Regions from separate parts of the Microbispora maris genome, predicted to be linked through region 3. Evidence: predicted binding sites of a transcription regulator. Region 3 holds the regulator's gene; each other region holds the start of a gene.
The links. The regulator HrcA, encoded in region 3, represses chaperone genes, less so after heat shock. The targets are predictions, from matches to a motif close to TTGGCACTCTCNNNNNGAGAGTGCCAA.
Positions count from the first base shown of each region.

Region 1: a site for HrcA is predicted at 2,004-2,030, ahead of groES (co-chaperone GroES). Genes of this name have one in related genera too.
Region 2: a site for HrcA is predicted at 8,310-8,336, ahead of groL (chaperonin GroEL). Genes of this name have one in related genera too.

Region 1 covers NZ_JBDJAW010000006.1:224,104-234,460, reverse strand. The annotation lists gene AAH991_RS10635 (class I SAM-dependent methyltransferase) at 1-245, opposite strand, end outside; gene AAH991_RS10630 (MarR family winged helix-turn-helix transcriptional regulator) at 387-968, opposite strand; gene AAH991_RS10625 (NAD-dependent epimerase/dehydratase family protein) at 1,107-1,949, shown strand; gene groES (co-chaperone GroES) at 2,120-2,431, shown strand; gene groL (chaperonin GroEL) at 2,498-4,123, shown strand; gene AAH991_RS10610 (sigma-70 family RNA polymerase sigma factor) at 4,462-5,088, shown strand; gene AAH991_RS10605 (anti-sigma-D factor RsdA) at 5,085-5,300, shown strand; gene AAH991_RS10600 (DUF5319 domain-containing protein) at 5,261-5,638, opposite strand; gene AAH991_RS10595 (helix-turn-helix transcriptional regulator) at 5,826-6,830, opposite strand; gene guaB (IMP dehydrogenase) at 7,433-8,914, shown strand; gene AAH991_RS10585 (GuaB3 family IMP dehydrogenase-related protein) at 8,947-10,065, shown strand; gene AAH991_RS10580 (response regulator) at 10,213-10,357, opposite strand, start outside.
Region 2 covers NZ_JBDJAW010000010.1:184,851-195,207, forward strand. The annotation lists gene AAH991_RS15060 (helicase-associated domain-containing protein) at 1-310, shown strand, start outside; gene AAH991_RS15065 (hypothetical protein) at 358-900, shown strand; gene AAH991_RS15070 (DNA repair helicase XPB) at 1,005-2,660, shown strand; gene AAH991_RS15075 (CGNR zinc finger domain-containing protein) at 2,674-2,841, opposite strand; gene AAH991_RS15080 (helix-turn-helix domain-containing protein) at 2,777-3,091, shown strand; gene AAH991_RS15085 (hypothetical protein) at 3,644-3,952, opposite strand; gene AAH991_RS15090 (HelD family protein) at 4,091-6,076, shown strand; gene AAH991_RS15095 (GNAT family N-acetyltransferase) at 6,073-6,501, shown strand; gene groL (chaperonin GroEL) at 6,580-8,202, opposite strand; gene AAH991_RS15105 (cold-shock protein) at 8,639-8,839, opposite strand; gene AAH991_RS15110 (MoaD/ThiS family protein) at 9,093-9,368, opposite strand; gene thrC (threonine synthase) at 9,414-10,357, opposite strand, start outside.
Region 3 covers NZ_JBDJAW010000011.1:111,914-119,991, reverse strand. The annotation lists gene hemW (radical SAM family heme chaperone HemW) at 1-280, shown strand, start outside; gene AAH991_RS15815 (DUF3097 domain-containing protein) at 277-1,083, opposite strand; gene AAH991_RS15810 (hypothetical protein) at 1,102-1,764, opposite strand; gene hrcA (heat-inducible transcriptional repressor HrcA) at 1,923-2,936, shown strand; gene dnaJ (molecular chaperone DnaJ) at 2,937-4,070, shown strand; gene AAH991_RS15795 (16S rRNA (uracil(1498)-N(3))-methyltransferase) at 4,080-4,814, shown strand; gene AAH991_RS15790 (hypothetical protein) at 4,839-5,507, opposite strand; gene AAH991_RS15785 (SigE family RNA polymerase sigma factor) at 5,504-5,983, opposite strand; gene AAH991_RS15780 (histidine triad nucleotide-binding protein) at 6,227-6,571, shown strand; gene AAH991_RS15775 (PhoH family protein) at 6,625-7,647, shown strand; gene ybeY (rRNA maturation RNase YbeY) at 7,676-8,078, shown strand, end outside.

The DNA.
Region 1 (10,357 bases), on a different contig from region 3:
GTGGCCTGCTCCAGCCCGTGCGGGGTGAAGTACATGACCGCGGCGTCGGGGCCGAACTTGGCCTCGGCCCGCCGCCGCAGCGACGCCTGGGTGAGCGCCGCCGCCGCCAGGTCGGCCGGGTGGCCGCGGCGCAGGGCGCTCGCGGCGGCCACCGGGTCGGCGCCGTCGGCGAGTATCCTCACGGCCTCGTCCAGGGCCCCGCGCCCGGTGGGCGTGAGCAGCATGCGGAAGGCGTCCAGGTCCACGCCCGCGACGCTACCGCCTGCCCGGCGCGTACGTCGGCCGCGGGCGTCGCCCTGTGGACGACCGCCGGAGCGGACGACGGCAGGGGGCCGGCCGTCGGGGACCGGCCGGAGCCGGCGGAACGGGAAGGCCGTGCCCGGCGGTCAGCAGGAGCGGACGTCGCCGAGCGAGGCGAGCAGCTTGCAGAGCAGCCCGGACAGCTGGGCCCGGTCCTCGTCGGTGAGGCCGGCCAGCATTCGCTCCTCGTTGGCCACGTGACCCGCGAGCAGGGCGTCGACCACCGCCCGGCCCTCGTCGGTGAGGGTGATCAGGACCATGCGGCGGTTGGACGGTGAGACCTTCCTGTGCACCAGTCCCTTGGCGACGAGGCGGTCCACCCGGTTGGTGAGCGCCGCCGAGCTGACCATCGCGGCGGTGGCGAGGTCGCTCATGCAGAGGCGGTGATCGGCATTGGACCGGAAGAGAGTCGCGAGCACGTCGAACTCCCACGGCTCCAGGTCGTGTTCGGAGAAGTACTCCTTGATGCCCTTCTCGAGCAGCCGGGACGCGCGGGAGATCCGCCCGGCCACCCCCATCGCCGAGCAGTCCACGTCAGGGCGCACTTGGGCCCACTGGCTGAGGATCTGGTCGACGGCGTCGTTGCCGGTGGCGCCGGTGCAGGTGGTGTCGGTGCAGGTGTCGTCGGTGCCGGTGCGGGTGCTGTCGTTCGCGAGGGTGTCGTTCATAGCGCGCGCGGCCTGGGTCCTCCGCCGCTCCTCCTCCACCGGCCATCGTAACCGAAACTTCGACGTTGAAATGTCGCTGGGGTATGCGCTACCGTCTGCGTCGAACAGTAAAACATCGAAGTGTTCGAGGTGGAAGAAATGAAGGTCCTGCTGCTCGGTGCCACGGGGTACATCGGCTCGGTGCTGGCGGAGCGCCTCGCCGAACACGGCCACGAGGTCGTCGCGCTCGTCCGTCCGAAGGCGCGCGACACCGCCGTGCCCGGCGAGGTGCGCCACGGCGACATCCGGGAGCCCGAGACGCTCCGCGCGGCGGTGACGCCGGACATCGACGTCGTCGTGCACGCCGCCAACCCCGTCGGGGACGAGGCGGTGGACGTCGCGGCGATCGAGGCGCTGGCGGGCGGCGGCGCGCGGCTCGTCTACACCAGCGGCGTCTGGGTGCTCGGCGCCACCACGGAGGCGGCGGGCGAGGACGCGCCGCCGAACCCCATCACCGCCTCCGTCTACCGGCCGCGGGTGGAGAAGCTCGTGCTCGACGCGGGCGGTGTCGTCGTCAGGCCCGGCATCGTGTACGGCCGGGGCGCCGGCATCCCCACGCTGCTCGCCTCCCCCGAGGGTGAGGACGGCCGGTACGTCCACGCGGGCGGCCCGGTGCCGACCTGGGCGACCGTGCACGTCGACGACCTGGCGGACCTGCTCGTGCTCGCGATCGAGAAGGCGGCGCCGGGGAGCCTCTTCAACGCCGTCGCCGAGGAGGCGGTGAGCGTCGCGGACGTGGCCGCGGCGGCGGGCCGCTCGGGCAAGGCGGTGGCGTGGCCGATCGGCGAGGCGGGCGAGGTGCTCGGCCGTCCGTTCGCCGAGGGCCTGGCCCTGAGCCAGGTGGTGAGCGGCGACCTCGCCAGGAAGGTCCTCGACTGGCAGCCGAGCCGCCCCGGCATCGTCGACGACGTCCGCTCCGGCTCGTACGCCTCCCGCGTCTGACCTGCGATGCCGGTTCGTGTTGACTGTCACGCGCCACTTGCATACTGTTTCGTGTTGGCACTCTGCCATTGAGAGTGCCAACAGCGACGAGACAGGTCTGACACCCGCGACGGCAGGCCGCTGGTCGCCTCTTCAGCTCATTCATCGCAATCTGAAGGGGAGGTCCGATCGTGACGACCGCCACCAAGGTTCCCGTTAAGCCGCTTGGCGACCGCATCGTGGTCCAGCCGCTTGAGGCCGAGCAGACCACCGCCTCCGGCCTGGTCATCCCGGACACCGCCAAGGAGAAGCCGCAGGAGGGCCGCGTCCTCGCTGTGGGTCCGGGCAACTGGGACGAGGACGGCGAGAAGCGCATCCCGCTCGACGTCAAGGAGGGCGACGTCGTCCTCTACAGCAAGTACGGCGGCACCGAGGTCAAGTACGGCGGCGAGGAGTACCTGGTGCTCTCGGCCCGCGACGTGCTCGCCATCATCGAGAAGTAGGCCGCGTCGGCCAGTGGAGCCCCGGGACACGCGCCCGGGGCTCCGCGCGCTCACAAGGAGACCTGAATGCCGAAGATCCTGGAGTTCGAAGAGGACGCGCGGCGCGCTCTCGAGCGTGGTGTGAACGCTCTCGCCGACGCAGTCAAGGTGACCCTCGGCCCCCGTGGCCGCAACGTCGTCATCGACAAGAAGTTCGGTGCCCCGACGATCACGAACGACGGTGTGACCATCGCTCGCGAGGTCGAGCTGGACAAGCCGTACGAGAACCTCGGCGCCCAGCTCGCCAAGGAAGTGGCGACCAAGACCAACGACATCGCGGGTGACGGCACCACCACCGCGACCGTCCTCGCCCAGGCCATGGTCCGTGAGGGCCTGCGCAACGTGGCCGCCGGCGCGCAGCCGCTGGGCCTCAAGCGCGGCATCGACAAGGCCGCGCAGGCCGTCAGCGAGCGGCTGCTCGGCAGCGCCCGCCACGTCGAGGACAAGAAGGAGATCGCCAACGTCGCCACGATCTCCGCGCAGGACGCGAAGATCGGCGGCCTGATCGCCGAGGCGTTCGACAAGGTGGGCAAGGACGGTGTCATCACCGTCGAGGAGTCCAACGCGATGGGCCTGGAGCTGGAGTTCACCGAGGGCCTCCAGTTCGACAAGGGCTACCTGTCGCACTACATGGTGACCGACTCCGAGCGCATGGAGGCGGTCCTCGAGGACCCCTACATCCTCATCACCCAGGGCAAGATCTCCTCCATCGCGGACTTCCTGCCGCTGCTGGAGAAGGTCGCCCAGACCAAGCGCCAGCTGCTGGTCATCGCCGAGGACGTCGAGGGCGAGGCCCTGGCCGTCCTGGTGACCAACAAGATCCGGGGCACCTTCACCTCGGTGGCCGTCAAGGCCCCCGGCTTCGGCGACCGCCGCAAGGCCATGCTGCAGGACATCGCCATCCTCACCGGTGGCCAGGTCGTCAGCGAGGAGATCGGCCTCAAGCTGGAGCACGTCGGCCTCGAGGTGCTCGGCACGGCCCGCCGCGTCGTGGTCAACAAGGACACCACCACGATCGTGGACGGCGCCGGCGAGGCCCAGGCGATCGAGGACCGCGTCCGCGAGATCAAGGTCGCGATCGAGCAGTCCGACTCCGACTGGGACCGTGAGAAGCTCCAGGAGCGTCTCGCGAAGCTGGCGGGCGGCGTGTGCGTGCTGCGCGTCGGCGCCGCGACCGAGGTGGAGCTGAAGGAGAAGAAGCACCGCCTCGAGGACGCGATCTCCGCGACCCGCGCCGCGATCGAGGAGGGCATCGTCTCCGGCGGTGGCTCCGCGCTCGTGCACGTGTCCAAGGAGCTCGACGACCTGGGCCTGACCGGCGATGAGGCCACCGGCGTCTCGATCGTCCGCAAGGCGCTGATCGAGCCCGCCCGCTGGATCGCCGAGAACGCGGGCCTGGAGGGCTACGTCGTCACCACCAAGATCGCCGCGATGAACGCCGGTGAGGGCCTGAACGCCGCCACCGGTGAGTACGGCGACCTCGTGGGCCAGGGCGTCATCGACCCGGTCAAGGTGACCCGCTCGGCCGTGCAGAACGCCGCGTCCATCGCCGGCATGCTGCTCACCACCGAGGCCCTCGTCGTGGACAAGCCCGAGGAGGAGGCTCCGGCCGCCAACGGCGGTCACGGCCACGGCCACGGTCACGGCCACTGATCGAGGCCGGGCGGCCCTCCCGGCCGTAGGCTCCGTAGCACTCCGCGCCCCGCGCCCGCCCGTAAGGGCGGACCGCGGGGCGCTCCGCTTTTCGCCTCCTGCCCGTTGCGCGCGCGGGACGGGCCGCTGCGGCCGAAGCCGGGCCGCGGGCAATGGCAACGACCGGCATACTTCTTTTTCCCTGTCAAGCCGTCCGGCATATATATGTTGTTTTGGGCATTACGGTTGGAATGTTCCAACGGGCGAGTGGTCAAATGATTACGGACCGTTATCGACGCGTCAATGTGACCAATCCGTAGCCGTTAACCATGACGACATCAACGATCGCGACGGGCATCATGCCTAACGTGACCGAGGGATGCGTCGCCGACGCCGCAACTGGGGTAAGGCTTGCGACGAGATCGGATGAGTCCGACCTCAGGGAACTGACCAGCCTTGCCGTACAGGGAGATCGCACCGCGATCGAATCACTGCTGGGACATTTGCGCCCGATGGTGGTCCGGTACTGCAGGGCTCGACTGGGCAGGGTGTCCGGTCAATACCACATCGCCGACGACGTGGCCCAGGAGGTGTGCATCGCGGTGCTGTCGGCACTGCCGCGCTACCGCGACATGGGCCGTCCGTTCGCGTCGTTCGTCTTCGGGATCGCCTCCCACAAGGTGGCCGACGCCTTAAGGAGCTCGGTCCGCTCGGCCGTCCCGACGCAGGACCTGCCGGACGGGCCGGACGAGGGCCCCGGGCCGGAGGAGACGGTGGTGCGCTACATCGAGGCGCAGCACGCCAGGGATCTGCTGTCCCGGCTTCCGGACACCCAGCGCGAGCTCCTCATTCTGCGGGTGGTCTCGGGCCTGTCCGCCGAGGAGACGGGTAATGTACTCGGCATGTCACCGGGTGCCGTCCGGGTCGCGCAGCATCGCGCGCTCGCGAGGCTCCGGCAACTGGCCGAGTTGGAGTCGATTGCGTGACCACGAAACGTCGTCGTACGGCGCGCCACCTGCGGTCGTACGGCGATGCCGACGTGGAGGGCGACGTAATGCGGACGGACGCCGTCCTCGACGCGCTCGCCCGCCGCGAGCCGGTCGGCGGCACGGACGCCGCCGTCCGGTTGCTGGGCGCGCTCGTGGCCGACGTGGACAGTCAGCGGCTCTCCTCGGTGTCGATCACGCCGTCCACGTAGCCCCGGGCGTACTCCCAGCTGACGTAGTCGGCCGGATCGGGCTGGTAGGCCGGCTCGTGGACCTGCGGCCGGCCGTTGTCGATCATCTGGCGCAGGTTGCCGCGCAGCAGGTCCCAGTCGAAGTAGTGCTGCTCGCCGCATTCCGGGCAGTCGAGAACGAGCCCGAGCACACCCTGGGGTTCGAGCAGGGAACGGAAGACCTCCACGTCGGCGAGATCGGTCAGCGCCTCGTCGCGCTCGGCGAGCGTCAGCGGCTCCACGTCGTCGGGCGTGCCAAGCTCCGCCGCGGGGTCGTTGGGGTCATCCGCGAACGGGTCGCGGGGGACGTCTTCCAGCACGCATCCCACCTTATGACCACCGCCCCCTCCACGAGGATAAGTGCGCTCCATCTGCTCGTCGGGCCGCGGCCCGGGACTCCGGTGTCCCATCCTCGGCGACGCTGACCTGGCGACACAGACCTCGTCGTCGCAGCCTTGACGTGCCCCGCGCCCCGCGTCACAGCGGGCCCCGTCACAGTCGGCCGCGTCACAGCCAGCCCCGGCGGGCGGCCTCCACCCCCGCCTGGAAGCGGGACTGCGCCCCGAGCTCCGACATCGCCTCGGCGAATCTGGCCCGCACCGTGCGCACGGACACCCCGAGGTGGCGGGCCACGGCGTCGTCGGACAGGCCGTGGGCGGCCAGCCGCAGCACCTGCAGCACGTTGTTGTGCGGGGAGATCGGCGCGGCCCGGGCCCACAGCTCCTCGAACAGCGCCCGCAGCGCCCCCACCGCCACCGGAGCGTGGACCAGGTAGCAGTTGTAGGAGTGCTCGGGCAGCGGGACGCCCCACTCGGCGGGCAGCCCCGCGGCGCCGTCGCCGAGCGCGAAGAACCAGCTCGGCACCGCGTCGAGGGCGCGCAGCCTCGCGCCCGCCGTGGACAGACGCCCGCACGTCTCCCGTACGGCGGGTGAGGACAGGGCGTCGAGCGCCACGACGATCCGCAGGCGCAGGATGCCGTCGGCGGCGGCCTGGAGCCACTGGCCGCCGTACCCGTCGGCGAACCGGGCCATGGTGCGGCGGTCCGGCACGGCCATGACCAGCTCGGCGGGGGGCGCCTGCAGCGCGAGGCCGATCACGCTCTCGCACAGCTCGTCCGCACCGCTCATCGGCTCGACCGTGAACCGGCCGCTGCGCCAGTCGCGGCCGGCGTCGTAGTGATGGGCCAGGCGTCCGGCCGCGGCCAGCACCTCGTCGATCTGGCGGGTCTCCCTGGCCATGCGGTCCAGCCTCTCGGCCACCAGCCGTCCGATCGCCGCGGCCGGATGCCGCGCGAGGAACTCCTCCCGCCGCCGGTTCACCGCGCCGAGCCGTACGAGCCCGTCCAGGGCGTCGAGCACGTCCTCGGCGGGCCGGCCGACCGCCTCGGCCAGCTCCGTGAGCGTGGCGCGGTGCAGCCGCAGCATGGCCGTGTAGAGGGCCGCCTGGCCGGGGGACAGGCCCAGGCTTTCGAGGGGGCCGGTTCGAGAATCGGCGTTGCGCGTCGTACTCATGCTCGCTCCGTCGGTGGTCGCGCCGGTCTCAGGGCGCTGATCGCGTCGCACTGATCACGTCGCACTGATCACAACGCGCTGGTCGCATTGGCCGGACCGGTCGCATTGGCCGCACCGGTCCATCGGTCGAAAACGTCTCCCGGCGTCCGGCGCTCCGACTTCGGTCCTCATCTCGCCTCGCTCCGCGTGACAATAGCGTGGCTTTTCCCTGTTGTCCGTCCTGTTCGCACATTCGGCACGGTTGGAACGTGGCGGCTTTTGTATGGATGTGAGTGATCGCATTTTGTTTCGGTCGCAGTTTCGAAGCGCGAAATGCATCTTTGTGCAGTTGCACGTTACGCCATTGCGCATGGACGCTGTGTGACGCATCCTTGACCCAGCGTTAGCCGGGAACGCCGCGTCTGCCGGGCGCGGAGGGGGGCTCGACGGGCGTGGCAGGCGCGACGCGGGGAAGTGGGGGGACCGGGAGCCGGTCCCCCCACTTTTTGTGCCATCCCTCTTGACAGGTCTGCCGGATGCGGTTTGGGGCGCCCACTAGACTGACCTCGGGTCTGGCGAGGGACCCACGCGCGAGGGACCCACGGCGCAGGAGGGTGCAGCAGATGGCCAAGTTCACCGAACCGGGACTCACGTTCGACGACGTGCTCCTGGTTCCCGCCTATTCGGACCTGCAGCCGGGGGAGGCCGACACGGCGACGCGGCTGTCCCGGAGCATCACCCTGCGGATCCCGCTGGTGTCGGCCGCGATGGACACGGTCACCGAGGCGCGCATGGCGGTCGCCATGGCACGGCAGGGCGGCATCGGCATCCTGCACCGCAACCTCTCGATCGAGGAGCAGGCGCAGCAGGTCGATCTGGTCAAGCGGTCCGAGGCGGGGATGGTCACCAACCCCGTGACCTGCTCACCCGAGGACACCCTCGCCGACGTCGAGCGGCTGTGCGCGACCTACCGGATCTCCGGGGTTCCGGTCACCGACGCGGACGGCGTGCTCGTGGGCATCGTCACCAACCGCGACATGCGGTTCGAGAGCGACCAGAGCCGGGCCGTGCGCGACGTCATGACCCCCATGCCGTTGGTCACCGCGCCGGTGGGCGTCGACCGCGACGAGGCCTTCCGGCTGCTGCGGCAGAACAAGGTCGAGAAGCTTCCGCTCGTGGACGAGGCCGGTCGCCTGCAGGGGCTCATCACGGTCAAGGACTTCACCAAGAGCGAGCAGTACCCGATCGCGACCAAGGACGCCGACGGCCGCCTCATGGTCGGCGCGGCCGTGGGCGTCGCCGGCGACGCCGAGGAGCGCGCCATGACGCTGATCGAGGCGGGCGCGGACGTCATCATCGTCGACACCGCGCACGGGCACTCGCGGGGTGTGTGCGACATGATCGCCAAGATCAAGGCCAACGGCCGGGTCGACGTCATCGGCGGCAACGTCGCCACCCGCGCCGGCGCGCAGGCGCTGGTCGACGCCGGCGCCGACGCGGTCAAGGTGGGCGTCGGGCCCGGCTCCATCTGCACCACCCGGGTCGTCGCGGGCGTGGGCGCCCCCCAGCTCACCGCCATCTACGAGGCGGCGCTGGCGTGCGGCCCCGCGGGCGTCCCGGTCATCGGCGACGGCGGCCTGCAGTACTCGGGCGACATCGCCAAGGCGCTGGCCGCCGGGGCCGACACGGTCATGCTGGGCTCGCTGCTGGCCGGCTGCGAGGAGTCGCCCGGCGAGCTGATCTTCATCAACGGCAAGCAGTTTAAGTCGTACCGGGGCATGGGCTCGCTGGGCGCGGTGCGCAACCGCGAGCGCGGCGGCGCGTCGTTCAGCAAGGACAGGTACGCGCAGGCCGAGGTGTCCGGGGAGGACAAGTACATCCCCGAGGGCATCGAGGGTCAGGTGCCCTACCGCGGCCCGGTCGCGGCGGTGGCCCATCAGCTGGTCGGCGGCCTCCGGCAGGGCATGTGGTACACCGGCTCCCGGACGATCCAGGAACTGCACGAGAAGGCGCAGCTCATGCCGATCACGGCGGCCGGGCTCAAGGAGAGCCACCCGCATGACATCCAGATGACGGTCGAGGCCCCGAACTACCACGGGCGATAGTCGTACCGGAAGAAACGGAAAGAACAGGCGATATGACACAGGTGGAGATCGGGCGCGGCAAGAGCGGACGGCGTGCCTACGCGCTGGACGAGATCGGCATCGTGCCCTCCCGGCGCACCCGCGACCCGGAGGAGGTGTCGATCTCCTGGCAGATCGACGCCTACCGGTTCGACTCTCCGCTCGTCGCGAGCCCGATGGACAGCGTCGTGTCGCCGCAGACGGCCATCGAGATCGGGCGCCTGGGCGGCCTCGGCGTGCTCGACCTCGAAGGGCTCTGGACCCGTTACGAGGACCCCGCGCCGCTGCTGGAGGAGGTGGCCACCCTCGACCGGGAGGCCGCGACCCGGCGGCTGCAGGAGATCTACACCGCGCCGATCAAGGACGAGCTGATCGGCCGGCGCATCGAGGAGATCCGCGCCGCCGGCGTCACGACCGCCGTACGGCTGTCGCCGCAGCGCACCGTGCAGCACCACAAGGCCGTGATCGACGCGGGCGTGGACATCTTCGTGATCCGCGGCACGACGGTCTCCGCGGAGCACGTGTCGGGCCGGGCCGAGCCGCTCAACCTCAAGCAGTTCATCTACGAGCTCGACGTCCCGGTCATCGTGGGCGGCTGCGCGACGTACACGGCGGCGCTGCACCTCATGCGGACCGGCGCGGCCGGCGTGCTGGTCGGCTTCGGCGGCGGCGCCTCGCACACCACCCGCAACGTGCTGGGCGTGGTCGTGCCGATGGCCACCGCGATCTCCGACGTGGCCGCGGCCCGCCGCGACTACATGGACGAGTCGGGCGGCCGGTACGTCCACGTCATCGCCGACGGCGGCATGGGCGGCTCCGGCGACATCGCCAAGGCGATCGCCTGCGGCGCGGACGCCGTCATGGTGGGCTCGCCGCTCGCGCGGGCCAGCGAGGCCCCGGGCCGCGGGTTCCACTGGGGGTCCGAGGCGCACCACCCCGAGCTGCCGCGCGGCAAGCGGGTCGAGTTCGGCACCATCGGCACGCTGAAGGAGATCCTGCACGGCCCGTCGTCGCTGGCCGACGGCTCGATGAACCTGCTCGGCGCGCTGCGCCGCACGATGGCCACGGCCGGATACTCCGACCTCAAGGAGTTCCAGCGCGTCGAGGTGGTCGTCGCCCCGCCGCAGCGCTGAGCCGTCACCCGGAGCGGGGCCCGGCCCCGCTCCGGGCGCCCCGGCCCCGCTCCGGGCGCCCCGGCCCCCGCTCCGCGCCTTCGGCGCTGCTCAGAACGCCCGGCCCCGGCCTCGGGGCGCGGGCTCCCCTCGAACTCGGGCGCCGCGTCAGCGCCCGCGCGGGGTCACCAGGCCGGACTCGTAGGCGAAGACCACGAGCTGCGCGCGGTCACGGGCGTGGAGCTTGGCCATGGCCCGGTTGACGTGGGTCTTCGCGGTCATCGGGCTGATCATCATGCGGTCGGCGATCTGG
Region 2 (10,357 bases), on a different contig from region 3:
CCCCGAGACGCTGACCGCCGCCGTGCGCGCGATGCGGGCGGGAGACTCGCGGCGGCGGCCGGTCGAGGCGCCCGAGGGCCAGGTGCCCCGATCCCCCGCGACCGCCACGATCAGCGCGCTCCAGGAGGCCATCCGGCAGGGGTCGCGGGTGTGGATCGGCTACCTCGACTCGCAGGGGCACGCCACCAGCCGCATCCTCGAACCGGCCCGGATGGAGGGCGGCTACCTCACCGCGTACGACGAGACCCGGGCGACGGTCCACCGCTTCGCCCTGCACCGGATCACGGGCATCGCCGAGATCGGACGATGACAGATTCGTGGTAAATCTTGGGGTCCGCTGTAGTAAAGGATTTCAGGGTGACGACTCCAGAGCAGCCAGGGCAGGGACCCCAGGATTGGCAGACCCCGTCCAACCCCTATGGACCGCCGTCCGGCTCCAGCCCCTATGGACAGCAGCCGTACGGCCAGCACGGCACGCCGCCGGGCCCCGACCCGAACCAGCAGTACGGCCAGCAGGGGCAGTACGGCCAGTACGGTCAGTACGGACAGCAGGAACAGTACGGGCAGCAGGGCCAGTACGGGCAGTACGGGCAGCCGGGGCCGAATCCGTACCAGCAGCAGCCGTACGGCTACTACCCGCCGCGGCAGGAGGGCCCGCGCACGCACGCGATCGTGGCCCTCGTCGTCAGCATCGTGCTGTCGTTGAGCTGCTACGTGACCCTCGGCGGCATCGCCGGGGCGATCCTGTCGGGGATCGCGCTCAGCAAGGTGGACACCGCGCCGGACCAGGCGCGCGGGCTGCTGAAGTGGACGTGGATCGCCATCGGCATCAACGTCGTCCTGCTCGTCCTGGCGATCGGCGGGATCTTCTACGCCGGGATCAACGGCTACCTCGACTGACCGCGCCCGTACGTCGCCCATACATGCGGCATCCGCGAGACCGGGACTGATTCGGCCCGGCCTCGTGTTTGATATGCGGTAAGCCGTACGAGGGGGAGCAGGCATTGAGTGACGGGCCGCTGATCGTCCAGTCCGACAAGACGCTGCTGCTGGAGGTCGACCACCCCAGGGCGGACGAGTGCCGCAAGGCCATCGCGCCGTTCGCGGAGCTGGAACGCGCGCCCGAGCACGTCCACACCTACCGGGTCACCCCGCTCGCGCTGTGGAACGCCCGCGCCGCCGGGCACGACGCCGAGCAGGTGGTCGACGCGCTGATCGGCTTCAGCCGCTACCCCGTGCCGCACGCGCTGCTCGTGGACGTCGCGGAGACCATGGCGCGGTACGGCAGGCTGCGCCTGGAGAAGCACCCCATCCACGGCCTGGTGCTCACCAGCACCGACCGCGCCGTGCTGGAGGAGGTGCTGCGCTCCAAGAAGATCCAGCCGCTGGTCGGGGAGCGCTTCGGCGCCGACGTGGTGGCCGTGCATCCCTCCGAGCGCGGCAACATCAAGCAGACGCTGCTCAAGCTCGGCTGGCCGGCCGAGGACCTCGCGGGGTACGTCGACGGCGAGCACCACCCCATCGACCTGCGCGAGGACGGCTGGACACTGCGCCCCTACCAGAAGGAGGCGGCCGACGCCTTCTGGCACGGCGGCTCCGGCGTGGTGGTGCTGCCGTGCGGCGCGGGCAAGACGATCGTGGGCGCGGCGGCGATGGCACACGCCCGGGCGACCACGCTGATCCTGGTCACCAACACGGTCTCGGCCCACCAGTGGAAGCAGGAGCTGCTCCGGCGCACCTCGCTGACCGAGGACGAGATCGGCGAGTACACCGGCACCAAGAAGGAGATCCGCCCGGTCACGATCGCCACCTACCAGGTCATGACGACCCGGCGGCAGGGCACGTACCGGCACCTGGAGCTGTTCGACGCCCGCGACTGGGGGCTGGTCGTCTACGACGAGGTCCACCTGCTGCCGGCGCCGATCTTCCGGATGACCGCCGACCTGCAGGCCCGGCGGCGCATCGGCCTCACCGCCACACTCGTGCGCGAGGACGGCCGGGAGGGCGACGTCTTCTCGCTCATCGGCCCCAAGCGGTACGACGCGCCCTGGAAGGAGATGGAGAACCAGGGCTACATCGCCCCCGCCGAGTGCGTCGAGGTGCGGGTGACGCTCAGCGACGACGAGCGGCTGGCCTACGCCATGGCCGAGAGCGACGAGCGCTACCGGTTCTGCTCGACCACGCCCGCCAAGACCAGGGTGACCGAGGCGCTGGTGCGGCGGCACGCGGACGAGCAGGTGCTGGTGATCGGGCAGTACATCGACCAGCTCGACGAGCTGGGCGAGCACCTGAACGCTCCCGTGATCAAGGGCGAGACCAAGGTCAAGGAGCGCGAGCGGCTGTTCCAGGCGTTCCGCGACAAGGAGATCCGGGTGCTGGTGGTCTCCAAGGTCGCCAACTTCTCCATCGACCTGCCCGAGGCGGCCGTGGCGATCCAGGTCTCCGGCACGTTCGGCTCGCGCCAGGAGGAGGCCCAGCGGCTCGGCCGCGTGCTGCGTCCCAAGGCGGACGGCGGCGGCGCACGGTTCTACTCGGTGGTCAGCCGCGACACCGTCGACCAGGAGTTCGCCGCGCACCGGCAGCGGTTCCTGGCCGAGCAGGGGTACGCCTACCACATCATCGACGCCGACGACGTGGGCGAGGAGGACCCGGCGAGGTGACGACCCCCTCGGGTCACGTCCGGCGCCGCGCCCGGTAGGCGCTGGCCTTGGCGCGGTTCTGGCAGGACAGATCGCAGAAGCGGCGCGAGGCGTTGCGCGTGGTGTCGTAGACCGCCGTGGGCGCGGCCCCGGCGGAGAACTTCGCCGGCCGTGGCTGGACCGACGAGGAGTGGGCCGCCACCCGCGAACGGCTGGCCGTACGCGGCCTGGTGGACGGCGAGGGGAGGGCCACTCCGGCGGGGCGCGCGCTGCGCGACCAGGTGGAGCGCATGACCGACGAACTGGCCGCGGGCCCGTGGCGAACGCTCGGCGACGCGGGGGCCGAGCGGCTGGCCGCGCTCAACCTGCCACTGCTCGGGGCGGTGTTCGAGTCGGGCCTGCTGCCCGCCGTCACCACACTCGGCATCGGCAAGATCCAGGCCCCCGAGTGAGTTCCGGCCGACGGACGCTCGCCCGCGCGGCCGACCTGGAGCGCGCCGCTACGGGCGTGAGGACGAGCCGTATGCGGCGCCCTTCTCGGGCTGCCGGGGACGCCTGACCAGCCCGCATGCCGCGTCACGATCTCCGGGCGCCCTCCCGCGGACGCTCACCCGTACGGCGATGGCGGCCCTAGATCCAGGAAATACCCTTGGGCGTTGTCACCACGTCACCCCCTCGCGCCTTACCCACACATGATGCAGTCGTGATGGCCGCAATACCCAGCAGACGAGGCGAATCACGCAATATATGCATTTTTCGTCTTACTCCTGGTTCGTCGTTATCCCTTGTCCCGCCCTGCCGGTGAGCATGCGAGGCTCACATAACAGGGCATTTCATGACAAATCACCCCACTACCGCATGACGCTGCCCCGGCGGGCCGAGGAGAGGCCATCCCCTCGGCCGCCGGGAAGTTCTCGACCGGCCGCCGGACGCGGCGACCCGACACGGCGACCCGACACGGTCACCGGGACTCGGTCACCGGGACACGGTCACCGGGACAACGGTCACTGCGCGGCCAGGCCGCCGACGAACAGCACCACCAAGGCGACGACCCAGGCCACCACGGCGGCGCCGTACAGGGACTCGCGCCGCCCGAACCAGGCGACCCCCGTGGCGCATGCCGCGACCACCGCGACCAGCACGGACAGCGCGATCACCGAGGCGATCCGGTCCGCGCAGCCCGGCGAGGGCCCCAGGCTCGTCGCGCAGAACGCCTGCCTGCTCCAGCCGCCGAAGACCGCGAACCCCCACAGCGTGGCGAGCAGCAGGCTCGCCGCCGCCTGGATCGCCGGAGGAACCACGGTGCGCGTCACCCGGGTACAGATACCCGCCCCGGGAAACGGCGACACGCGCGAGAAATACCGTTTCGGCATCGCGAGGTCCGTCGCTAAGCTCTTGTGCTTCCCGCTTCCACCAGTCCTGTCCTCGTCATGTCCGGAGGAGTTTTCCGCATGCCCGGAAATGTGCTCGAAGACGAGCGCGCCCATCTGGCGGCCTCCCGTGCCGCGCTCCGCGCGATGCGTGAGCACGCGCAGTCGCTGTCGGCGGACGCCGCCGGCGACTGGGTGTCGCAACAGGTCCTGCAGGGCCTGCTCGACCAGAGAGTGGCCGCCCTGGCCGACCACCCCGACGCGCCGCTGTTCTTCGGCCGGTTGGACCGCGCGGCCGATGACGACCTGCCGAGCATGATCTACGTCGGACGCCGGCACGTCCACGACGAGAGCAGCCGGCCCCTCGTCATCGACTGGCGCGCCCCGATCTCGCGCGCCTTCTACCAGGCCAGCCCCGCCGACCCCATGGGCGTCCGGCTGCGCCGCAGGTTCGGCTACCAGGGCGGCGACCTCACGGCGTACGAGGACGAGCCGCTCGACGGCAGGGCGCTCGGGCAGAGCAGGCTGCTGACGGAGGAGATCGAGCGGCCCCGCACCGGCCCCATGCGGGACATCGTCGCGACGATCCAGCCCGACCAGGACGAGATCGTCCGCGCGGACCTCGGCGTCACCGTCTGCGTGCAGGGCGCGCCGGGCACCGGAAAGACGGCCGTGGGCCTGCACCGCGCGGCCTACCTGCTGTTCACGCACCGCGAGAAGCTGTCGCGCTCGGGCGTCACGATCGTCGGGCCCAACCGGGCCTTCCTCGCCTACATCTCCTCGGTGCTGCCCGCGCTCGGCGAGGTGAAGGTCGACCAGACGACGGTGGCCGGCGTCCTGGGCGACCACGCCCATCCGGAGGACCCCGCGGCGGCGGCCGTGAAGGGCGACGCACGCATGGCCGAGGTGGTGAAGCGGGCCCTGTGGCTGCACGTCGCCAAGCCGGTCGAAGGGGTGCTGTTCACCAAGGGCATCAACCGCTACCGGGTGCCCGATCACGAGGTCCGCGAGATCGTCGCCTCACTGCGCGGCACGACGAGGTACGGCCCGGGCCGCACCACCCTGGCCCAGCGGCTCGCCCACGCCGTGCTCGTCCAGATGGAACGGCGTGGCGAGTCGCCCGACGACCGGGTGCAGGACGCGGTGGCCCGGTCGAAGCCGGTCAAGGCCGTGCTGGACGCCGTCTGGCCGAAGCTCACCCCCGAGCAGGTGCTGTTCCGGTTGCTGTCGGACCCCGAGTTCCTCGCCCGAGCGGCCCGGTCGGATCTCTCTCCCGAGGAACAGCGGCTCATCCTGTGGCGCAAGCCGTACAAGTCGCATCGGTCGGCCAAGTGGACGGCCGCCGACGCGGCCCTGCTCGACGAGCTCGGCGACCTGATCGAGCGGACGCCGTCCCAGGGACACCTCGTGGTGGACGAGGCGCAGGACCTGTCGGCGATGCAGCTGCGCGCGCTCGGACGCCGCTGCCGCACGGGCTCGGCGACCGTGCTGGGCGACCTCGCGCAGGGCACCACGCCCTGGTCGGCACGCTCGTGGAAGACCGTGCTCGACCACCTCGGCCAGCCGTCGGGCGAGGTCACCGAGCTCACGCTCGGCTTCCGCGTGCCCCGCGAGGTCCTCGACTTCGCGGCGCGGCTGCTGCCCTCCGTCGCGCCGGAGCTGGCCCCGCCGCGCTCGCTGCGTCCCGGCGCGGGCTCCCTGTCCGTGCGCCGCGAGGCCGACGTCGCCGCCGCGCTTCCCGGGGCCGTACGGCAGGCTCTCGCACAGGAGGGGTCGATCGGCGTCATCGCCGCGGACGCGGACGTACCGGCCCTCACCGCGGCGCTGGACGCCGCGCAGGTGCCGCACGCGGTGCTCGGCCCCGACTCGACGGGCGACGACCGGCTGCTGCTGGTGCCGGCGACGCTCGCCAAGGGTCTGGAGTACGACCATGTGATCGTCGCCGAGCCCGCCGCCATCGCGGAGGCGGAGGAACGCGGTCTCGCCCGTCTCTACGTGGTCCTCACCCGGGCCGTGACGTCACTGACCATCCTGCACAGCCGCGACCTGCCCGAGGAGCTGCGTTGAGCGCACCCGACGTACGAATTCGCAACGGCGTCCCGGAGGACGTCGAGGCCGTCCTGCGGTTCTGGCGGGAGGCCGCGGAGAACACCGACAGACACGACGACGCCGCCAAGGTCGTGGCCCTGATCGAGCGCGATCCCGAGGCGTTGCTGATCGCCGAGGTCGACGGCCGGATGGTCGGCACGCTCATCGCCGGCTGGGACGGCTGGCGCGCGCACCTCTACCGGCTCGCCGTCGACCCGGCCCACCGGCGCATGGGCATCGGCTCGCGGCTGATCCGGGCCGCCGAGGAGCGCTTCCGGCGATTCGGTGCGTTCCGCGCGGACGCGATGGTCCTGCACGACAACACCCTGGCGCACCACGCCTGGACGTCGGCGGGATACGCGATGCAGACCGACTGCGCCCGCTGGGTCAGGCGCCTCACCTGAGCCTGAGGCGCACAGCGGGAAAGGGCGGTTCCCCCCGCGGGGAACCGCCCTTCCGTTGAGACGAAGCAGGCTGATGGATCAGAAGTCCATGTCGCCGCCGCCGGGCATGGCGGGGGCCTTCTCCTTCTCGGGCTTCTCGGCGATGACGGCCTCGGTGGTCAGGAACAGCGCCGCGATGGACGCCGCGTTCTGCAGCGCCGAGCGGGTGACCTTGGCCGGGTCGATGATGCCGGACTCGAACATGTTGACGTACTCGCCGGTCGCGGCGTTGAGGCCCTCACCAGCCGGGAGGTTGCGGACCTTCTCCACCACGACGCCGCCCTCGAGGCCGGCGTTGACGGCGATCTGCTTCAGCGGCTCCTCGAGGGCCTTGCGGACGATCGCGGCACCGGTGGCCTCGTCGCCGTTGACCTCGAGCTTGTCGAACGCGTTGGCGCCGGCCTGCAGCAGGGCCACGCCACCGCCGGGGACGATGCCCTCCTCGACCGCGGCCTTGGCGTTGCGGACGGCGTCCTCGATGCGGTGCTTGCGCTCCTTGAGCTCGACCTCGGTGGCCGCGCCGGCCTTGATGACGGCCACGCCGCCGGCCAGCTTGGCGAGGCGCTCCTGGAGCTTCTCGCGGTCGTAGTCGGAGTCGGTGCGCTCGATCTCGGCGCGGATCTCGTTGACCCGGCCGGCGATCTGCTCGGCGTCACCGGCGCCGTCGACGATCGTGGTCTCGTCCTTGGTCACGACGACCTTGCGGGCGCGGCCGAGCAGGTCGAGGGTGGCGTTCTCGAGCTTGAGACCGACCTCCTCGCTGATGACCTGGCCACCGGTGAGGGTGGCGATGTCGCCCAGCATGGCCTTGCGGCGGTCGCCGAAGCCGGGGGCCTTGACGGCCACGGACTTGAACAGGCCGCGGATCTTGTTGACGACCAGGGTCGCCAGGGCCTCGCCCTCGACGTCCTCGGCGATGATGACCAGCGGCTTGCCGGACTGCACGACCTTGTCGAGCAGCGGCAGGAGGTCCTTGTTCGCCGATACCTTGGAGTTGACGATCAGGATGTACGGGTCCTCGAAGACCGCCTCCATGCGCTCCGGGTCGGTCACGAAGTAGCCGGACACGTAGCCCTTGTCGAAGCGCATACCCTCGGTGAGCTCCAGCTCCAGGCCGAAGGTGTTGCTCTCCTCGACGGTGATGACGCCTTCCTTGCCCACCTTGTCCATCGCCTCGGCGATGAGGGAGCCGATCTCGGTGTCGGCGGCGGAGATGGAGGCGGTGGAGGCGATCTGCTCCTTGGTCTCCACGTCCTTGGCGAGCTTCGACAGCTCCTCGCTGACGCGCTCGACGGCGGCCTCGATGCCCTTCTTCAGCGCCATCGGGTTGGCGCCGGCGGCCACGTTGCGCAGGCCCTCGCGGACCAGCGCCTGAGCGAGCACGGTAGCCGTCGTCGTGCCGTCACCGGCGACGTCGTCGGTCTTCTTCGCGACTTCCTTGACCAGCTCGGCGCCGATCTTCTCCCACGGGTCCTCGAGCTCGATCTCCTTGGCGATGGAGACACCGTCGTTGGTGATCGTGGGGGCGCCCCACTTCTTCTCCAGCACGACGTTGCGGCCCTTCGGGCCGAGGGTCACCTTCACGGCGTCGGCGAGCTGGTTCATACCGCGCTCGAGACCGCGCCGGGCGTCCTCGTCAAACGCGATCATCTTGGCTGCCATTAGGCTAGACCTCCCAGTAGCAGGGTGTCTTCAACGGACCGAGCCGACGCCCGCGACGGCTTGAGCCCGCTATCCCTGCGCGGGCCCCATCGCCCCGATCCCGATTGTTGTCACTCTCGACCTCAGAGTGCCAAACAAGTATTTAGCACTCTCCCCCCGAGAGTGCAAGCGGAAGCCACCCTGACCAGCTTGGACGGTATGTCCAGAAGCAGCGCGAAGCGGGGAACACCGAGCGAGCCGGGGGGCGCGCCGCCGGTCTGGACTGAGGAGCGCGCGCAGCGAGGAACGAGCGAGCACGCGACGAGGGCCGTGTTCCTGGCGCGCCTCCGGCACGACCCCGCCGGGAGTGAGCGCCCCGACGGTGAAGCGGGAAACACAGCGGAAGGCCCGGCGCGCGGGATGCCGTGCGCCGGGCCTTCCAAGGTCGATGACGGGATCAGACGGCCCGTACGGCCTCCGCCTGGGGGCCCTTCTGACCCTGCGTGATGTCGAACTCAACCCGCTGACCCTGCTCGAGGGCCTTGTAGCCGTCCATCATGATTGCCGAGTAATGGACGAACACGTCCTTCCCACCGTCTACCGCGATGAAGCCGTAGCCCTTGTCCGCGTTAAACCATTTGACGGTGCCCTGCGCCACTTCCGACTCCTCTTGCTGGGCTGGGGACCACCAAGAAGCCCCCGGTTTTGTCGATCGTCCTCGACCATACCCGTGTCAAGGCGTAGGACAACAGAGTCAATCCGCAAACTACTACTTGGCGTTCGCTCAAAGCGGGACCGAAGAATTTTCACTTTGCTGTTGAATAGTTGAGAGCTACACCATTTGCCATAGCACCGCCCGACTTCTTTCGCGATAGAAGTGCATGTCAGGTGCTCGGCGCCGGTGCGGCGGCTCAGCCTCCGGCTACGGCGGGGATGACCGAAATCTGCACCCCGTCCGGTGTGGCGGTGTCCAGACCATCGGCGAATCGGACATCCTCTTCTCCGACGTAGACGTTGACAAAACGCCGAATCTTACCCGTTTCGTCCAGGATGCGCCCGCCGATGCCGGGGTAGTCCGCGTCCAGCTTCTGCAGGACCTCGCGGAGCGTTCCCCCCTCCCCGCTCACCTCCGCCGCTCCGTTGGTGTACGTCCGGAGAATCGTCGGAATCCGCACGGAAACGCTCATTGTTCACTCGCTTTCGTTGCTGCCGATGGGCCTTGTGAAACGCTTTCAGTTGGCGAATGCCGCACGGAACGCGTCGAGAGAGGGACGGATGACGGCGGTGGGGCGGGCGTGCTCGGCCACCGCGTCGAGCGTCTTGAGCCCGTCGCCGGTGTTCAGCACCACGGTCTCGGCGTCGGGGTCGAGGCGCCCCTCGCGCACCAGCTTGCGCAGCACGCCGACCGTGACGCCCCCCGCCGTCTCCGCGAAGACGCCCTCGGTCCTGGCCAGCAGGCGGATCGCCTCGACCACCTCCTGGTCGTTCACGTCCTCCACCGCGCCGCCCGTCCGCCGGACGATGTCGAGCACGTACGGCCCGTCCGCCGGGTTTCCGATCGCCAGCGACTTGGCGATGGTGTCGGGACGCACCGGCTGCACCACGTCCTGCCCGGCCTTGAACGCCCGGGAGACCGGCGAGCAGCCCTCGGCCTGCGCGCCGAAGATCCGGTACGGCCGATCCTCGACCAGCCCCAGCTTGATCAGCTCGCGGAAGCCCTTGTCGATCTTCGTGAGCTGCGAACCGGAGGCCACCGGGATGACGATCTGGTCGGGCAGCCGCCAGCCGAGCTGCTCGGCGATCTCGTACGCCAGCGTCTTGGAGCCCTCGGCGTAGAAGGGCCGGAGGTTGACGTTGACGAAGCCCCACTTCTCGCCCAGCTCGTCGCCGATGAGCTCCGAGCAGAAGCGGTTGACCTCGTCGTAGTTGCCGTCGATGGCGACCAGGCGGCCGCCGTACACCGCGGCCATGACGACCTTGGCCGGCTCCAGGTCGGCGGGGATGAACACGCAGGCGTCCAGTCCGGCCCGGGCGGCGGCCGCGGTCACCGCGCCGGCGAGGTTGCCGGTGGAGGAGCACGACAGGGTGTGGAAGCCGAAGTTGCGCGCGGCCTCCAGCGCGATCGAGACGACCCGGTCCTTGAAGGAGTGGGTGGGGTTGCCGGAGTCGTCCTTGA
Region 3 (8,078 bases):
CCCGGTGGCGTACGCCGCACGCCTGGCGGCCGGGGCCTCGCCCGCGCACGCCCGCGAGGTGTTGTCGGCGGAGGACAGGGCCGTCGAACGGGTCATGCTCGAACTGCGCCTCGCCTCCGGCCTCGCGCTCGCGGACATCGCCCCCGAGGCGCGTACGGCGTGCGCGCGGGCCCTGGCGGACGGGCTGCTGGATGTGGAGGCGTTCAAGGCGGGCCGGGTCGTGCTCACGCTGCGCGGCAGGCTGCTCGCCGACGCCGTCGTGCGGGACCTGACTCCCTAGCCGGCGCCCGTGACGAAGTCGATCAGTTCTTCCACGCGGCCGAGCAACTCGGGCTCCAGATCGGCGTAGGTCGTGACCCGGCCCAGGATGTGCCGCCACGCCTCCTGGGGGTCCATCCGCCAGCCGAGGGCCGCGATCACCCCCTCCTTCCACGGCACGCCGCGCGGCACGTCCGGCCAGGCGGGGATGCCGAGCGCGCGCGGCTTGACCGCCTGCCAGATGTCCACGAACGGATGCCCGACGACGAGCACGTCGTCCCCGGACACCCGGGCGGCGATACGGCTCTCCTTCGAGCCGGGCACCAGATGGTCCACGAGCACGCCCAGCCGCCTGCCCGGCTCGGGGGCGAACTCCTCGACGATGGCGGGCAGGTCGTCGACGCCCTCCAGGAATTCGACGACGACGCCCTCCACCCGCAGGTCGTGTCCCCAGATCTTCTCGACCAGGGCGGCGTCGTGGACGCCCTCGACGTAGATGCGGCTCTCCCTGGCGACCTGCGCGCGCAGGCCCTCCACCGCGATCGACCCCGAGGCGCTCCGCAGCGGCCCCTTCGGGCCGGCCTGGGGGCGCACCAGCGTGACCGGTTCGCCGTCGAGGAGGAACCCGGCGGGGGTCAGCGGGAACACCCGTCGCCGGCCGAACCGGTCCTCGAGCGTCACCGCCTCCTTGTCGCAGGCCACCACGGCGCCGCAGAAGCGGCCCTCGGCGTCCTCGACCACGAGGTCGGGCTCGGCCGGGATCTCGGGGATCCGCCCCCGCCGTGGCCGCCGCCAGTCTCCGGAAAGCACGTCCCGCCCGTACATGCGGGGAACGCTAGCAAATCACGCCATGCGACGGCGGGCTCCGGAGCGGCGCACCAGCACGACGATCGTCACGATCACCGCGGCCAGGAAGCCGACGGTGGGCAGCGCCAGCAGCGCGAGCGCACCGCCCATCAGCTTGCCGATGTCGCCGGTGAGCTGCTTGCCGACGCCGAACCTCACCCCGTCGCCCTCGCAGGCGACCTGGTAGGTGCCCGCCTGCGGGACGCCGGCCTCGAACAGCAGCTCCCAGGTGGTGCCGTTCAGCGCGACGGTCTGGGAGGCGGCCGGCCGGGTCAGCCGCACCCGCGGGTCGGTGCCGTCGCCGAGCCGGCAGCTGACGTCGGTGGGCTGGTCGACCGCGGCGTAGATGGCGGGCTTGTCGGCGGGGTCGAGCGCGACGTTCACCGACTGCCCGCCGGAGAAGGTCGTGGTGGGCGCGATGTCGCCGATCGTGGAGAACAGGCCGCCGGCGAACCCGCCGACCCCCGCCACCAGCAGGACGAGGAAGAGCGCCCAGGAGAGGAAGACCCACAGCAGGCGGGGCCGGATCGGCCGGGGGCCGCCGTACGGTGTGGGAAAGGGGTTGGGCATCCGCAGGGTCGCGCCGGGCGGCGTGGCGGGGGCGGGGCGGGGGACCCGCATGGTGACGTCGGCCGGAGCGGGGTTCTGATTCTCGTACATGAGAGGAAGAGTCGACCATGCCACTTGCCGTCTATTTGCAGCCCACTTGTCCTGGTGCCCTCCGCGTTATCGCACCACGTGGGGTGGTAGCCGTACACTTGGCACTCGGGAACACAGAGTGCCAGAGTCGGTGTTTCCAGGCACAGGGAGGTGACACATTGCTCGACGACCGCAAGCTCGCCGTTCTGCGCGCCATCGTCGAGGACTACGTGTCCACCAACGAGCCGGTGGGGTCCAAGGCCCTGGCGGACAGGCACAACCTCGGCGTCTCCCCGGCGACGATCCGCAACGACATGGCGGCGCTGGAGGAGCAGGGATACATCACCCAGCCCCACACCAGCGCGGGCAGGGTGCCCACCGACAAGGGCTACCGGCTGTTCGTCGACCGGCTGTCGCAGATCAAGCCGCTGTCGGGCGCCGAGCGCAGGGCCATCGAGACCTTCCTCGCGGGGGCGGTGGACCTCGACGAGATCGTCATGCGCACGGTGCGGCTGCTCGCGCAGCTCACCCGGCAGGTCGCGGTGGTCCAGTACCCCTCGCTGACGAGGTCGGCGGTCCGTCATGTGGAGATCGTCCCGATCGCCGAACGGCGGGTCATGCTGGTGCTGATCACTAACACGGGGCGGGTCGAGCAGCGGGTGGTCGATCTGCCCGAGGCCATCGCCGACGACCGGATCGCCAACCTGCGCGCCGTGCTCAACGCGTGCCTGGACGGGTGCGGGCTGTCCCAGGTGCCCGAGACCGTGGCCGACGTGCCCGAGCGGCTGCCCCCGGAGGACAGGCCTGCGGCGGCCACGATCCTGTCCGTGCTGCTCGAGACGCTCGTGGAGCGGCACGAGGAGAAAATCGCCTTCGCCGGTACGGCCAACCTCGCCGCCGCGGATTTCAGCGTCGGCCTGCGGGACGTGCTGGAGGCGCTGGAGGAGCAGGTCGTCCTCATCCGCCTGCTGGGTGAGACCGGCGGGTTGTCCGACATCACCGTCCGAATCGGATCCGAGAACCCCTACAGCGGGTTGCGCGGCACCTCTATCGTGGCCGCCGGGTACGGTTCGGGCGACAGGGAACTGGCCCGGCTCGGAGTGCTGGGCCCGACACGAATGGACTATCCGGTGACGATGGGTGCGGTACGCGCGGTGGCGCGGTACGTCGGCCAGATCCTGGCGGGGTCATAAGTGTCCAACGACTACTACGCGACCCTTGGCGTACGGCGCGACGCCAGCCAGGAAGAGATCAAGAAGGCATACCGCCGCCTGGCCCGTGAGCTGCACCCGGACGTCAACCCCGATCCGGAGACCCAGGAGCGGTTCAAGGAGATCAACCAGGCGTACGAGGTGCTGTCCGACACGGGCAAGCGCCGCATGTACGACATGGGCGCCGACCCGTTCGGCGGCGGCGCGGGGGCCGGGGCCGGCGGCTTCGGCGCGGGCTTCCCGTTCAGCGACATCATGGACGCCTTCTTCGGCTCGGCGGGCGCCGCGCGGGGTCCCCGCTCGCGTGCCCGCCGGGGCCGCAACGCCACGATCCGGGTCGAACTCGACCTGTCGGAGGCGGCGTTCGGCACGACCCGCGAGATCATGGTCGACACGGCCGTGGTCTGCGACGTCTGCCAGGGCTCCGGCGCGGCGGCGGGCACCCACCCGGACACCTGTGACATGTGCCACGGACGCGGCGAGGTCTCGCAGGTGACCCGTTCGTTCCTGGGTCAGGTCATGACCTCCCGCCCCTGCCCGCAGTGCGGTGGGTTCGGCAGCGTCATCCGGCATCCCTGCATGGAGTGCTCGGGCGAGGGCCGGGTCAGGACCCGGCGCACGATCAAGGTCAGGATCCCGGCCGGCGTCGAGGACGGCACGCACATCCAGCTCGCCGGCGAGGGCGAGGTCGGTCCCGGCGGCGGGCCGCCCGGCGACCTGTTCCTGGAGATCGTCGAGCGGCCGCACCAGATCTTCGAGCGGCGCGGGGACGACCTGCACTGCACGGTGCACATCCCGGTGACCGCGGCCGCGCTCGGCACCTCGATCACGATCGAGACCCTCGACGGCCCCGAGGAGATCGACGTGCGGCCGGGCACCCAGGGCGGCCAGGTCATCCCGCTGTACGGCAAGGGCGTCCAGCGGCTCAACGAGACCGGCAGGGGCGACCTGCTGATCCATGTGAACGTCGAGACGCCGACCAAGCTCGACCCGCAGCAGGAGGAGCTGCTGCGCGAGCTGGCGAAGCTGCGCGGGGAGGAGCGGCCGCCCGGCAAGTTCTCCCCGGGTCAGCAGGGCTTCTTCTCCCGCCTGCGGGACGCGTTCAACGGCCGCTGAGCGACGAGCATGAGCGTTCCTGTGTTCCTGTCGGACGAGGCCGGCCGGACGGCGGACACCATCGTCCTGGACGGGCCGGAGGGCCGGCACGCCGCCGCCGTACGCCGCCTGCGCCCGGGGGAGCGGGTCGACCTGACCGACGGCGCGGGGCGGGTGGCCGAGTGCACGGTCACGGCGGCGGGCAAGGACTCGCTGACCGCCGAGGTGCTGCGGCGGTTCGAGGTGCCGCCGCCCCGGCCGAGGCTGGTGGTCGTGCAGGGACTGCCCAAGGGCGACCGGGGCGAGCTCGCCGTCGAGATGATGACCGAGGCAGGGGTCGACGTGATCGTCCCGTGGGCCGCCGCCCGCTGCGTGACCCAGTGGAAGGGCGACCGGGCCGCCAAGTCTGTCGCCCGCTGGCGCGCCACGGCCCGCGAGGCGGCCAAGCAGGCCCGGCGCTTCCATCTGCCCGAGGTGACCGAGCAGGCCACGACCGCGCAGGTCCGCTCGCTCGTCTCCGCGGCGGCGCTCGCGGTCGTTTTGCACGAGGAGGCCGCCGAGCCGCTGAGCCGCCTGCCGCTGCCGGAGGGGCCGGGCGACATCGTGATGATCGTGGGCCCGGAGGGCGGCGTCGCCGAGGAGGAGATCGCCGCGTTCCGGGAGGCGGGAGCCGTACCCGCCCTGCTGGGACCCACGGTGCTGCGCACCTCGACGGCGGGCGTGGCGGCGGCGGCCGTCCTGCTGTCGCGCTGCGGCCGCTGGTGACGGCGGCCCGCCGCGGCGGGCCGGTCAGGGAGTGGGCGACTCGCTCGCCGAGTCGAGTGTGGCCGTCTCCGTCGGCATCGGGCTCGGGGCCGACGACGACGGAGCGGACGTCGTGGGCGGAGCCGTCGAGGGGCGGGCCGAAACCGTGGGCGCGACCGTGGGCGGCTGCGTCACCGGCGCCGGCGAGCACGACGCCGGCAGGGCCGCGTCGGGCTCGACGACGCCTGCCTGCGTCGTGGGCGTGACGCAGGGGTCGGACGGCGACGGCGACGGCCTGGTGGTCGTGCCCGTCTTGTGCGTCGGGGACGGGCTCGGCCGCCCGCGCGACGGACTCGGTGTCACGGGCACGATCACGACCGGCTGCGAGGGCGCCTGGTTGGGCGGCCGGGTCACCGACGAGGTGTCCGTCCTGTCCTCGCGCTCGTCGCCGGCGTTGGAGATGCCCGTCGACTGCGCCACCTGGTCGCGCAGGCCGGGGACGACCGCGACGACCGCGCCCGCCACGAGCACGGCGCCGGCGGCGGCCGCTCCGACGCGCCACCACAACATGTTCCGCAGGCCGCGCAGACCGCGCTGGTCGATCCGCCTGCGGATGATCTCGAGTCCATCGGGAGACGGCACGACCGCGTCCGCCTCCGCGCGCAGGGCACGGCGGAGAACCTCGCCGTACTCGTCGTCGGGCGGGAAGGTCATGAGAACTGCTCCAGTGCCATGCGTAGTGCGGCCATGCCGCGGGCCGTGTGACTTTTCACCGCGCCCTTGCTGATGCCCATCGCGTGTGCGATCTCGGCCTCCGACAGGTCGCCGTAGTATCGCAGCACCAGCGCCTCGCGCTGGCGGGTCGGTAAGCCGCGCAGCGCCTCGATGACGGCTGACCGCTCGAGTTCACCGATCGCGCCGTTCTCCGCGCTCGGCGCGTCCGGCAGGCCCTTGGGCGCGTACTTCTCGACGACCGCGCGGTGCCGCAGCACGGAGCGCGATCGGTTCACGACCGATTGGCGAAGGTAGGCCAGTGCCTTGTCGGTGTCCCTCAGCCTGCGCCAGGCGCCGTGGATGGCGACGAACGCGTCCTGAACGACCTCTTCCGCGCTGGCCACATCGCGCACCAGCAGCACGGCGAGACGCACCAGTGACCGATAGTGAGCGCTGTAAAGCGCCGTCACGGCCATGTCGGCATCCCACCCGACGGGCACCGTCCCCAACGACCTGTCGGCCACGAGGGTCTCGGTGGTCACATCGATAGGACGCTCGTCATCCCCGGGGGGTTTACGTTCTTCCGAATCATTAGGGGGCATGGCCCAGCGGTGTCCTCGCCCGACACTAGGGGGGTTTTCTGGTGCAGTCTCGCACACTCACATTAGCTGGGGGGATCTTTGCCGTCATCAAGTAACGCAACGGCTAGGCTTTCGCGCGTGAGTGAGTGCCTCTTCTGCAAGATCGTGGCCAAGGAGGTCCCGGCGGACATCGTTCTGGAGGCCGGGCGGGCACTGGCCTTCCGCGACATCAACCCGCAGGCTCCCACGCACGTCCTCGTCGTGCCCAAGGCTCATCACGAGAACGCCGCCATGCTCGCGGCGGCAGACGACGGCCTGGCCGACGACCTCCTCAAGGCCTGTCACACGGTCGCCGTGCAGGAGGGCGTGGCCGAGACCGGCTACCGCATCGTGTTCAACACGGGACCCGGCGCGGGACAGACCGTCTTCCACGTGCACGCGCACGTGATCGGCGGCCGCAGCCTCACCTGGCCCCCCGGCTGAGCGGCTAGAGTGGGAAGGAACTAGGGAGGCGATCAGGGCCGCAAGGGCCGCCCATGTCCGAGTCACAGCAAATCAGCAAGACCCAGGCCAAGGTAGTCATCCCCGAGGGGCAGCCGATGGTCAGCCTCCTCGGGTCGGGTGACGAGCTGCTGCGGGTCATCGAGGGCGCCTTCAGCGCCGACATCCACGTGCGGGGCAACGAGATCACCATCACCGGCAGTCCCGAGGAGAGCGGCGTCGTCGTGCGCCTCTTCGAGGAGCTGGTGGAGTTGGTCGGCTCGGGTGCCGAGCTGTCCCCCGACGCGGTCGAGCGCAGCATCCACATGCTGCGCCAGGCCACCGACCGTCCGGCCGAGGTCCTGTCCCTGGACATCCTGTCCACGCGGGGCCGCACCATCCGCCCGAAGACGGTCAACCAGAAGCGGTACGTCGACGCGATCGACAGGCACACCATCGTCTTCGGCATCGGGCCCGCGGGCACCGGCAAGACGTACCTGGCGATGGCGAAGGCCGTGAAGGCCCTGCAGAACAAGAGGGTCAACCGGATCATCCTCACCCGCCCCGCCGTCGAGGCGGGGGAGCGGCTCGGCTTCCTGCCCGGCACGCTCTACGAGAAGATCGACCCGTACCTGCGGCCGCTGTACGACGCGCTGCACGACATGCTCGACCCCGAGTCGATCCCCCGGCTGATGTCGGCCGGGACGATCGAGGTCGCGCCGCTCGCCTACATGCGCGGCCGGACCCTCAACGACGCCTTCATCATCCTGGACGAGGCGCAGAACACCTCGCCCGAGCAGATGAAGATGTTCCTGACCCGGCTCGGCTTCAACTCGAAGATCGTGGTCACCGGCGACGTCACGCAGATCGACCTGCCGGGCGGTCAGGACAGCGGCCTGAAGGTCGTGCAGCACATCCTCGAGGGCATCGAGGACATCCATTTCAGCAGGCTGACCAGCGCCGACGTCGTACGGCACAAGCTGGTGAGCGACATCGTCGACGCCTACGGCCGCTACGACGCCGCGATGGCCTCCGAGCCGCGCGCGATCAACAAGCGACCGCGGAACAACCGGCGGTGAGCACGACCATGACGGGTGAGGAGACCCCGTGAGCATCGAGGTGGCCAACGAGTCCGGCGTCGAGGTCGACGAGTCGGCTCTGGTCGAGCTGGCCGGTCACGTCCTGGGCCGGATGGGGATCAACCCGCTGGCCGAGCTGTCGATCCTGGTGATCGACGAGGCGGCGATGGCCGAGCTGCACGAGCAGTGGATGGGGGAGCCCGGCCCGACCGACGTGCTGGCCTTCCCGATGGACGAGCTGCGGCCCAACTCCGGTGGCCGGGACGAGGACGACGCTCCCGACCCGGCGCTGCTCGGAGACGTGGTGCTGTGCCCGCAGGTCGCGGCCAAGCAGGCCGCCGAGGCCGGGCACAGCGCGCAGGACGAGCTGGAGCTGCTGTGCACGCACGGCATCCTGCACCTGCTCGGCTACGACCACGCCGAACCCGAGG